DNA from 2 places in the Microbulbifer sp. ABF4_107 genome. Region 2 is predicted to be linked to the other one. Evidence: predicted binding sites of a transcription regulator. Region 2 holds the regulator's gene; the other holds the start of a gene.

Region 1 (5,827 bases), 630 kb from region 2:
CCAGCGCAAGCTCATGGATGGCAGCAGTTCATTGCTATCGCTTTTCGCGCTGCCATCTTCGTTGGAAACTTCGCGCTCGTAAATGTCATAGCGCAGACCACCTTCCAGGCTCAGGTTCTCCGCCATATCAAAGGTCAGCTTGGCGTATGGCGCAACGCGCGTTTCCTCGATATCGGCATCCACATCGAAGAAGCCCGCTTGCAGACCGGTGCGCTCGCTGGCGCCATAGGAGAGACCGGTTTTCAGCTCGGTCGCACCCAGGGCGATTTTATAGCTGCCTTCCAGGGAGTAGTTCTTGTCTTCGATAAACAGGACTTCATCGCCCTCTTCCACACCTTCGGAAACTCCGTCGTCAAACTCTTCTTCAGTTTCGAAGTTGACGGTGTCTTCCTTGAATTGGGAAAGAGCCGCAGAAAGCTCCAGCTCACCGGAACCCAGTGCGGTGACGTACACACCGTCGATACCCCAGCTGGTCTGATCAATCTGCTCTTCCTGAGTAGCGATTGCCACCAGATCACCCTCGGTGCGGCTGATCACATCACCTTCGTATTCGGTAACCAGCTCGTTTTCGGTGCGGTCGGTAAATACGTAGTAGGCGTTGAAACGCACCTCGGAGGTGTCGTCCAGCTGGAAGCCGAGAGAACCGTTCAGAGAGTTATCGTTACCATCGCGGGTGTCCTCTTCGAAGGCATAACCTTCCAGAACTTCCTCATCGAAGTAGGCTTCGGTCTTGCGCTTGGGGTTAAAGCGCTCCTGAATGTTCGCACCCAGCCAGAAGTCATAACTCTCACCGGCATGCGCGATGGCGGCGGAGCCAATGGTGCGGAAATCTTCAGAGTCGGCGTAGTAAGTGCTACCCAGGCGGGTAGTAATACCTTCCAGTTTGGCGCCATCTTTCAGGATCACGTTCAGAGAGCCAGCGACGCCCTGAGAAGTCATGTCCGCAGACGGAGAGCGGATGATTTCGATACGCTCAACCAGCTCGGAGGGGATGCGATCAACAAAGAAGGTGCGGTCTGCGCCCTGGCCCGGGATCGGACGGCCATTGATCAGAACTTCAGTGTACTCGGCGTTCATACCACGCAGCTGTACCGCGTCGTACTCAAGAACATCAGAAGTGAAGGCAACACCCGGGGTGCGCTTGAGCATTTCACCAACGGTCAGGGGCTCGAAGCGCTGAAAGAAGTCCAGGTCGAAAGACAGTGTCGGGTTAATGTCGTCGGTGCGATCGCGGTACACGTTAGTACCGGTGACAACGATCTCCTCAACTCCGGAGCTCGCGCTCATTGCGACAGATTCATTGGCCGCACTCTGGGCGGTAGCATTGACACTGATGATAGCTGCGGCAAGAGGCGCCACCATCTTCAAATTAAATACAGGCTTAGTCATAGTTCCCCGTCCCCATTATGGAATTGGCTGTAATACAAGAAGCAGTTGCACGACCGGCGCTATGACGTGAAAAACCATGCCCGGCCTGTTGATTTGTGCGCGCAGGCTAGACTTGGCATGTGAAATTTGCGTTACCGTTTTTTTAAATTTGTCATATTGCGCCTGTAATCTTGCTCTCGAATTCGCGAACCAATTCCCGACAACACAGGCGCAGCGAACGTTTCCGGCCTATTGCTGCCACCTGAAAGGGAAGTGAACCAAATGGTGAATAATTTATGACAAGCCCCACAGATGACGTCGCCAGCAACGAGCAGCCCGCCAGCCTGACCCGCCGCACCCTGTTCAAAGCCATCGGCGCTGCCACCGCAGCAACAACGGGTGCCGCCCTGCTGCCTGGTTGCGGTGAGCAGAAGAAGGCATCCACACAGAATCTGGGATTTTCAGAAATTCCCCACAAGCTCGACTTTAAACACCACCTTCCGGAGGACTACAGCGCCGACCTGTTACTGCGCTGGGGCGATCCACTGGATGCCTTCGCCGAATCCTTTTCTCCGCACAAGCTCGACGCCAGGGAGCAGTCCCGCCGCTTCGGCTACAACAACGACTTCATTGCGTTTATGCCACTGGATCCCGAAGCCGCCCCCGGCGATCGCGACGCGCACAGCCGGAGTAACAACAGCGCGCGGGGGCTGCTGTGTGTCAATCACGAGTACACACAGCCGCATCTGATGTTTGCGGGATACACCGAGGCCAGTTCGGTGCGCGGCACCAGTGACGCGCATGTCGCAGTGGAACAGCAGGCCTGCGGCCACAGCGTGGTAGAGATCGAGTTGACCGAGGACGGCTGGCAGCCGGTACTGGGCAGCCCGTATAACCGGCGTATTACCCTGAGCACCGCGATGGACATCGTCGGCGCCGCCGCCGGCGACAAGCGCCTGCAAACCAGTGAAGACCCAAGTGGTACCCAGGTATTTGGCACCGTGGGCAACTGCGCAGGCGGCAAAACGCCCTGGGGCACGGTACTGATCGCCGAGGAAGGTTTTGGCGGCGCCTTTCAGGGCGACCCGGACAACGTGGCGGACGAGGTGGAAGCGCGTAATCACCACGCCTTTGGCATCGAGGAAGGCAACCGCAACTGGGGAGACTACGACCGCCGATTTGACATCACCGTCGAGCCCAATGAGCCCAATCGCTTCGGCTGGATGGTGGAATTCGACCCCTACGACCCGGATTCCAAGCCCCGCAAGTTGACCAGCCTCGGCCGTTTTGAGCACGAAGGTTTTACCGTGGTCAGCAAACCCGGGGAACCTATCGTGGCGTACGGCGGCGACGACGACGAACACCAGTTTGTGTACCGGTTTGTCTCAAGCGATGTTTATCGACCCGGCGAAAACACCCACAACCGTAAACTGATGACCGAGGGCACACTGTACGCCGGCCAATTCAGGGAAGGTGGCGCCGGCACCTGGCTGCCACTGGTTTTTGGACAGGGCCCACTCACACCGGAGAATGGCTTCCGCAACCAGGCGGACGTACTGATCGACTGCCGCCGCGCGGCCAGGTTGATGGGGGCCACCCCCATGGACCGCCCGGAAGATGTCGAAACCAACCCGGTGAATGACTGCACCTATGTGATGCTCACAAAAAACAAAAGGCGCAAACCCGGGGATGAAAACCCGGCCAACCCCCGTGCGCGCAATACCGCCGGCCACGTACTGGAAATCGTGCCGCCCGGGCGCAGCGGGCTGCGCGACCACGCCAGTGACACCTTTCAGTGGAATACCTTTCTACTCGGCGGTAACCCCAATGCGGAAGACCCGGCCGAACGCGGTGCTTACGGCCAACAGCAAGCAGGCAATATTTCCGCCCACGGTTGGTTCGCCAACCCGGACAATGTGGCCTTCGATCAACTGGGGAATATGTGGATCGCAACGGATGGCTGCGAAGATTTCGGTTTTCACGATGGCCTCTGGGCCATGGCGACCGAGGGTGAGCTTCGCGCAGCACCCAAGCACTTTTTCGGCTGCCCGGTAGGTGGCGAAATCTGCGGCCCTGAATTCACTCCGGACGGTAAAACCCTGTTCGTCGCGGTGCAACACCCGGCGGATGCGGATAACTCCACCTTCGACAACCCCCTGCACCGCTGGCCGGACAACGATCCCAAACTGCCGCCGCGTCCGTCGGTGCTTGCGATCCGCCGCAACGACGGGGGCAGTGTCGGCAGCTGACCGCGCATGCGCAGTCAGCTCACGGGCCGTTACCGCTGCGGTACATTATTGCGGCTGTGGTAGCGGCCCGCTGGCGCCGCGGGAATCGAAATATTCGAGAAGTTTCCTACGGCCACTTTCCGGAAAGGGGATATAACCCATTTCTTCCACAACTTCCTGACCCTCACCCAGGCCGTAGTGCACCATCGCATTCATCGCCGGAAACACATCCGGATTGCGATAGGATTTACGCATGATCAGCCAGGAAAAGCTGATTATCGGATACCCGTTTTCGCCGCCGGGGTCGGCAATGTTTTGCCGGGTCAGATGTCCCTCAAAACTGCTCAGTGCAGACTGGAAGCTCGCCGGTCCTGGTGCAACCATATTGCCCGCACGATTTTCCAGCGATGCCATGGCAAGTTTCGCATTGTCTGCGTAGGCGTATTGCACGTAGCCAATCGCACCGGGCACCGAGCCGACCATTCTGGCGATACCGGCGTTGCCCCGAGCGCGTATCAGACTGCCACTGTCCTTCAGCTCGGATGGCCACTGAGGGTCTTTTGAAGCGCCGATTTTTTCGGCAAAGTGCTGACTATACGCTTCGATATGCCGGCTCATATGCAGCGTCGTACCACTGGCCTCGGCGCGCGCCACAAACGTTATTTTCCGGTCTGGCAGGTCTTCACCCGGGTTGCTTTTTTGCACCAGTGGATCGTTCCACTGACGGATATCCCCGAGCAGAATTTTCGCCAACACCTCGCGAGACAGCTTCAGCTGCTCCACGCCCTCAAGGTTGTAGATAAACACAATAGCGCCGGCGGCCATCGGCAACTGTAGGACGCCGCCCTCCACCCGCTGTATGCGTTCGTCATCCAGTGGGTAATCGGAACCGGCAAAATCGATTCGCCCCTGCATAAAGTTGGTGATTCCGGCGCCACTACCAATACTCTGGTAGTCCACCTGGAATTGCTGTTCTTTCTTGTACAGGTCCCTGAACCAGCGCAGATACAGTGGTGCCGGGAAACTGGCGCCAGCGCCAAGTATGCGCGCACGGCCGTCGATATTATCGTCGTGCCGGCTTTGCGAGATATCCTTGAACAGAGAGATACCCACCGCCACGAGCACGGCGATAAGCGCCAACAGCAGTATCAGCTGTAGCGATCGATTGGGAGCTATATTTCTGCGCCGGTTCATCCGAGTACCATGCTTATTAAATTCCTTTTGTGCAGCACTTCACCACGAAGAAAAGGATCACTAGATCTTTGTATAGCAAAGGCTCGCGAGGAACCCGGCAGATGCAATGCGATTGCCCGGGAAAATCAACTGATCGCAACAATTCGGTCACACCAGGGTAACAATTGACGGTTAAATTGGCATACCTGTACAAGTTCACATAATTGCAACAATCTTTGTGCACCTTGCGCACTGGCTTAACTAGTATCTACGGAAGTGCGTACCTAACGGCTGCTTGCCGCACTTAACTACCTGACGTGGCTTTGCTCACGGATGCTTTCCACATTCATCAAAAGGCCTAGCATGATGTTCACGCTGTCAATTCTGAAACGATTCAATCGCGCGCTTTGCGCCGGCACCGGGATTCTACTTACCGCGACGATGATTACTGCCTGTTCCGGCGGTTCATCCGACGGAAAAAGCAGCTCCGACGCCACAGGTGGGAACACACCAGGTGATAGTGGCAGCGTGCAGCTGAATGGTTCCGGCGCCAGCTTTCCCTTTCCCATTTACTCCAAGTGGTTCAAGGACTTCTCTCGCAACGAGAGCGGAATCCGTGTGGACTACCAGGCCAAGGGAAGCGGTGCAGGTATTCAGGACTTCATCAACGGCGTAGTGGATTTCGCCGCATCCGATGCCGCTATGAAAGAAGATGAAATCGCCAAGGTACAAAAAGGTGCAGTGCTACTGCCGATGACCGCAGGTGAAGTAGTACTGGCATACAACCTCGAAGGTGTGAAAGCGCTCAAACTGCCCCGGGATGTATATCCGGAAATATTCCTGGGCAAGATCGACCGCTGGAACGACCCGAAGATCACTGCCGCCAACCCGGGCATCGAACTCCCTGACACAAAAATCACGGTAGTCACCCGCTCGGACTCCTCCGGTACCTCTTACGTATTTACCGGTCATCTGAGCGCTGTCAACGCCGACTTCAAGTCCGCTGTAGGCCAGGCCAAGGCACCCAATTGGCCGAATAGTGCCAATTTCGTCAAGGC
Region 2 (5,827 bases):
AATACGCTGCTGCATTGCACGAATCCGAGCGCATGAAGCACAAGCTGTCCAAGGACCTGGACCGCTACCGGGATGTACCCCAGCTGCGTGCCCTGCGCGACGGGCTTTTGGGCGAACGCAATCTGCCGGTGGATGACGAGGGCCGCGAACATATCCTGATCCGCGACAGCGCGCGCAAGCTGGTGCATATCACCGTGGAAAAGCGCAAATCGGAGGGGGTATCCCCGGATGCTCCAGTGCAGTACACCGCCGCGGGAGAGTCCCGGCAGCTGCAAGAGCTGGAGTAATCGTTGAAGTCTTTCCATGCTGGAAACGAAAAAGCCCCTCTCGGGGCTTTTTTTATAGCAGTCAGTTTTGTAGCCGTCAGCTAGTGGCGGTGCTGGCCTGGGTGAGCTTCTGCCGGGGGAAATTCAGGGTAAAGGTACTGCCGCGGCCGGGTACACTGGTTACGTTCATGTTGGCGCTGTGGCGTAACAGCACATGCTTGACGATCGCCAGACCCAGACCGGTGCCGCCGCTCTCGCGGGAGCGACCGGCGTCCACCCGGTAAAAGCGCTCCGTCAGACGCGGAATATGCACCGGGTCGATACCGATACCGGAATCCTTCACCGAAAAATGCCCACCGCTGGCATCCATGCGCCAGCGCAGTTCAATCGGTCCGCCATCCGGGCTGTACTTCACCGCATTAAACGCCAGGTTGGCAAAGGCGCTGTGCAGCTCACCGGCGTCCCCGGTAATCGTGCAGTCCTCATCGCAGGCCACAGAAATCTCATGCCGCTCACCGCTCAGTGAGCGGGCTTCGCCAGCCACCCGTTCCATCAGCTCGCGCACCGACACCCGGTCGCGCCCACTGTCGCGCTCGGATGTCTCCAGCCGCGCCAGCAACAGCAGATCGTTTACCAGACCGGTCATACGCACCGTCTGCTCACTCATCTGCCCCAGGGGCCTGTCCCAATTGCGCGGCGCCTGGCCACTCATCTGCAGCGTCTCCAGGTAACCCGCGATCACCGTCAGCGGTGTGCGCAGCTCGTGAGAAACATTCGCCACAAAATCCCGCCGCATCTGCTCCAGGTTATGCAGCCGGGTAATATCCCGCACAATCACCAGCGCTTCATCCTGACCGAAGCGCGTAACTTCCACCTGCAGAATCCGCGAATCATCCCCCGGCGCCGGCAGCGTAATCGGCTGCTGATTCGCCCGCTTGCCGCCGCTCATTCGCTCGTACATATGCTCGACAAAACGCGGGTCGCGCACAAAGTTGACCAACGGCTGGCCCGCATCGTCCGGCTGTAAACGCAACATTTGCCCGGCGGCAGGGTTCCACCACGCCAGATTGCCATCGTCCTCCAGCGCCACAATACCCTCGCGCAATGCACTGGTACTGTCCTGCACCCGCCGCAGCATCGCGTGGAGCTTCTGCTTCTCTTTGCGGTGGCGGCGCTGCATGCGGTAGAAATCGTCGGTGATATCCCCCCACACACCAAAATTCGTCGGCGCCGGGCCGCGGCGGCCGTTGGCGAGCCAGCGGTCAAATTGATTTTGTTGCCACAGCAACCAGAAAACATAGGCGGCAAGACCAGCGCACAGCGCCAGCCACCAGTGGCCGCTGGCAAAACCGAGAATGGTGGTGCCGAGGGCGATAATGATAAAGCGGGAAAACTCGCCAATACTGCGATCGAGCATGATGGTTTGGCCATCTTGTTTCAGGTAGGTAAACCCGGTAATAGGAAAAACTACCGAGGTTCTAAGCGAAGGTCGAGTGCCGGGTAGGCGTTTTTGAAAGCGTCGGCGACAGGGATGTCGCCGACGCAGCGTACAGGGAAGTATTCACAGCGGTTTAGCTGAGCACATCCGTGTGCTCAGCCCTACGGGCAGCTAAAGCTGCTGAAAATTGTTCCCGACAATTTTTTCAAAAACTTTTACCTGGTGCTCGGCCGCCACAGGACTCGCTACGGAGCCCTCTACAATTCTTGGGTGTAGGTTACACCCTTTCCGCGGTCTGTACAGAAAAGCGGTAGCCGGTGCCGCGCACGGTCTGGATGTAGCGCTCGTGGCCATCCACCGTCAGGGCCTTGCGCAGGCGACGGATGTGAACATCCACGGTGCGCTCTTCCACATACACGTTGCCACCCCACACATGGTCCAGCAACTGGGTGCGGGTATAAGCGCGCTCCTGATGGCTCAGGAAAAACGTCAGCAGGCGGAACTCGGTTGGACCCATATCCACCGGATTGCCATTGATCGTCACCCGGTGGCTGATCGGATCCAGCACCAGGCCACCCGCCGTCAGCGGCTCCTCCGGCGTGCTCGGGCCCGCGCGGCGCAACACCGCCTTCAGGCGTGCAACCAGCTCGCGCGGTGAAAACGGCTTGGTAATGTAATCGTCCGCACCGGTCTCCAGACCCTTGATCTTGTGATCTTCCTCACCCTTGGCAGTGAGCATGATGATCGGCAGAGAAGAAGTCAGCTCATCCCGCTTCAGGCGACGGGCCAACTCAACCCCGGAAACATCCGGCAGCATCCAGTCCAGCAGAATCAGATCCGGTTTCTCATCAATGACCAGCGCGTGGGCCGCCTGGGCATTTTCCGCCTCAAGACAACGGTAATCCGCCATCTCCAGTGCTACCCGTAACATATCCCGCACCGGGGCTTCGTCGTCGACTATGAGGATCGTCTTGCTGTGCATCTGCCTGCCATACCCTAACTGAAGTGATTGTCATTTAACTGACTATTCTAGAGTGGCCATTTAACGTCACTTTAGTGACAAAAATATGACAGCCGTACGGGAAGCGCGGCTTGCGGGTCGGTGTCTGCGCTTAATTCCACAGGTAGTGGGAAAATATGCCTGCAAACAGCGCCATACCCACCCAATTATTGTTCAGGAATGCCCTGAAGCAGGCTTCTCGTTGCCGTGCGCGAATCAGCCACTGCTGGTAGCAAAACAGCCCGGCAGCTACCGCAACACCGCCGTAATACAGGGGGCCCATATCCGCGCGCCCTCCCAGCATCAACAGAGCCAGGATCACCATGCCCTGCAGGCAGCCGGTCATCACCCGGTCCATGTCGCCGAACAGGATGGCAGTGGACTTCACCCCGATCTTCAGGTCGTCGTCCCGGTCCACCATGGCATAAAAGGTATCGTAGGCCACGGTCCACAGCAGGTTGGCGGTAAACAGCACCCAGGCCACCGCCGGTACCTCATCGGTGACCGCGGCAAATGCCATGGGGATTCCCATACTGAACGCCGCACCCAGCACCACCTGGGGCAGATGGGTGTAGCGTTTGGCAAAGGGATAACAGAAGGCCAGCGCCAGCGCCGGCAGCGACAGCAGAATGGTCAGCTTGTTGGTGGTGAGCACCAGTAAAAATGCCAGCAGCATCAGGCCGGCGAACAGCATCAGTGCGCCTTTCGGGGTGGCGGCGCCGGTGGCGAGGGGGCGCTGGTTGGTGCGCTTTACGTGGCCGTCGATGTTGCGGTCGGCGAAGTCGTTGATGGCACAGCCGGCGGCGCGGGTGAGAATCACACCCAGGGTAAACACTACAAACAGGTGCAGCCCCGGCCAGCCCTTTGCGGCAATCCACAGCGCGGCCCAGGTGGGCCAGAGCAACAGCAGCGAGCCGATGGGCCTGTCCAGCCGGGCCAGTTGCCAATAGGGCTGGATACTGGGCCAGTGCTGCGCGAAGCGCTGCTGGACTTGTTGGCGAATGGCTTGCATGGCAGTTCCCGTATTCTTCCTGTCTCTTCAGATCATTGGCGGTTTGTGGGGATTGAACCCGCTGAGGAAGGTCTCTGCAACCAGCAGGGGTTTGTCGTGCAGCCAGAAGGTGGAGCGGCGGCCCCAGGCGTGGGTTTCGCTCTGGTCCAGTTCCGCCAGCTGGCACTGGGAATTGCGCTTTAGCTGATTGAGGACGATGGGGCCACGGCGGATGTCCGGCTGGCTGAACAGGAGTTCGCCGAGGGGGCGGTTGTCGAGGCTGCGCAGGTAGCGGGATTTGCCGGCGAGGGTGCGCTCGGGAAGGACGCTGCGGGCGTAAACCCAGGGCTGGGTGTCGCTGCCGTAGAGCAGGACTTCGCGGATCAGGGCGCGGTTGCGCTCTTTGAGGTTGAGGGCGCGGCGCTCTTCGAGGTTGGGTGTGTGCCAGCCCTGGTTGAGTATTTGTACGCTAAACTCGCCGTGGCTCAGGTGTTTGAGGGCGGCGGTGAGGGACCCTTTGTGTTGCAGCCAGGGCAGGAGGTGGTCCGGCGGGGTGTGGCCGTGCAAGCTTTCGAGGGGTTGTGGGTGCCAGTCGCCGATGGCCTCAAAGGGGGAGTGGTACAACGCAGACTCCGCGCGGGGTTATGCTGGTTTGAATTAACCGCATTGTACCTGAGGCGGACACGAGGGGAACTCGCTTTGCCCCTTGGGGGTGGGGTGGATATAGTGACGCACTGCCTTTACCCAGTTAAGAGGCTCTGAACAAACCCGGTGGCGGTGGCGCTACCGGGCACAGTCTTGTGAGACACGCCGTGAACCCATCCATGGGGGCTCTGCAAAAACATCCTGTTTTTGAAGGTCTCACAAGACTGTACCCGGTATCACCACCTTCGCCCGAATATAATTAGCGCTGAAAAACGATCAGAAAATCTGCCATTTGAAAGGTGGATGCAAAAACAGGACGGACCATGGGGCTTACCAAAAAAATCGTACTGGCCATGATCACGGGGATCTTGCTTGGCCTGTTGTTCAATGTACTCAACTCCAGTCAGGTGTTGGGTGCGACGGTTACCGGATTTATCAACAATTACCTCACCAATGGCCTGTTCGACATCATCGGACGGATTTTCATTGCGTCGCTGAAACTGATGGTGGTGCCACTGGTGCTGGTATCGCTGATCTGCGGGGCCTGCGCGTTGTCCGAGGGCAGCCGGGTGGGTGTGCTGGCGGGGAAGACGCTGCTGCTTTATTTGTGCACAACGGCGGTGGCGATTTCACTGGCGCTGCTGCTGGCGCTGGTGATTCAGCCCGGTGTGGGTATGGAGCACCTTGCGACGAATACGCAGTTCGAGGCGAAGGAGTCGCCGCCGCTGTCGGATGTACTGGTCAATATTTTCCCGACCAACCCGGTAATGGCGATGGCGGAAGGCAATATGCTGCAGATCATCGTGTTTGCCCTGCTGCTGGGTTACGCGATTTCCCGCAGCGGCAAGCCGGGTCAGCGGGTGGCGGCGTTCTTTAATGATCTGAACGAGGTGATTCTGCGCATGGTGGGTGTGCTGATGGTGTTTGCACCTTACGGGGTGTTTGCGCTGTTGGTGAACAAGATTGCGCTGTTGGGACTGGAGGCGATTCCGACTCTGGCGAAGTATTTCGGGGTGGTGCTGCTGGCGCTGATGATCCACGCCTTCGGTGTCTATCCGCTGCTGCTGAAATTGCTGTCGGGGCTGAACCCGGTGAAGCTGATCAAGAAAATGCGCCCGGCGATGGCGTTTGCCTTCAGTACCGCGTCTTCCGCGGCGACGATTCCGGTGACGCTGCAGACGGTGGAGAAGCGTCTGGGTGTGGATAACAAGATTGCCTCTTTCACTGTTCCCCTGGGTGCGACCATCAATATGGATGGTACGGCGATCATGCAGGGGGTGGCGACGGTGTTTATCTCCCAGTTGTATGGGATCGAGATCGGTCTGATGGGTTACCTGACGGTGATTCTGACCGCGACTCTCGCGTCTATCGGCACCGCTGGTGTGCCGGGTGTGGGTCTGATTATGCTGGCGATGGTGCTGGGCCAGGTAGGCCTGCCGGTTGAGGGCATTGCCATTGTGATGGGTGTGGATCGTTTGCTCGACATG

Evidence for each region. Region 2 encodes PhoB, which activates phosphate uptake and scavenging genes when phosphate is short. Its sites were predicted from a motif close to TGTCATAAANNTGTAACA; they were not measured.
Region 1: ACYX4K_RS00690 (PhoX family protein) is a predicted target of PhoB. The motif match lies at 1,528-1,545, and genes of this name have one in related genera.

What each region holds. Positions count from the first base shown of each region.
Region 1 is NZ_CM149983.1:198,953-204,779, reverse strand. Features, by position in the region: gene ACYX4K_RS00695 (TonB-dependent receptor plug domain-containing protein) at 1-1,389, opposite strand, end outside; gene ACYX4K_RS00690 (PhoX family protein) at 1,665-3,617, shown strand; gene pstS (phosphate ABC transporter substrate-binding protein PstS) at 3,663-4,790, opposite strand; gene pstS (phosphate ABC transporter substrate-binding protein PstS) at 5,136-5,827, shown strand, end outside.
Region 2 is NZ_CM149983.1:3,775,339-3,781,165, forward strand. Features, by position in the region: gene ACYX4K_RS15475 (hypothetical protein) at 1-287, shown strand, start outside; gene phoR (phosphate regulon sensor histidine kinase PhoR) at 364-1,683, opposite strand; gene phoB (phosphate regulon transcriptional regulator PhoB) at 1,982-2,686, opposite strand; gene ubiA (4-hydroxybenzoate octaprenyltransferase) at 2,817-3,716, opposite strand; gene ACYX4K_RS15495 (chorismate--pyruvate lyase family protein) at 3,744-4,319, opposite strand; gene ACYX4K_RS15500 (dicarboxylate/amino acid:cation symporter) at 4,664-5,827, shown strand, end outside.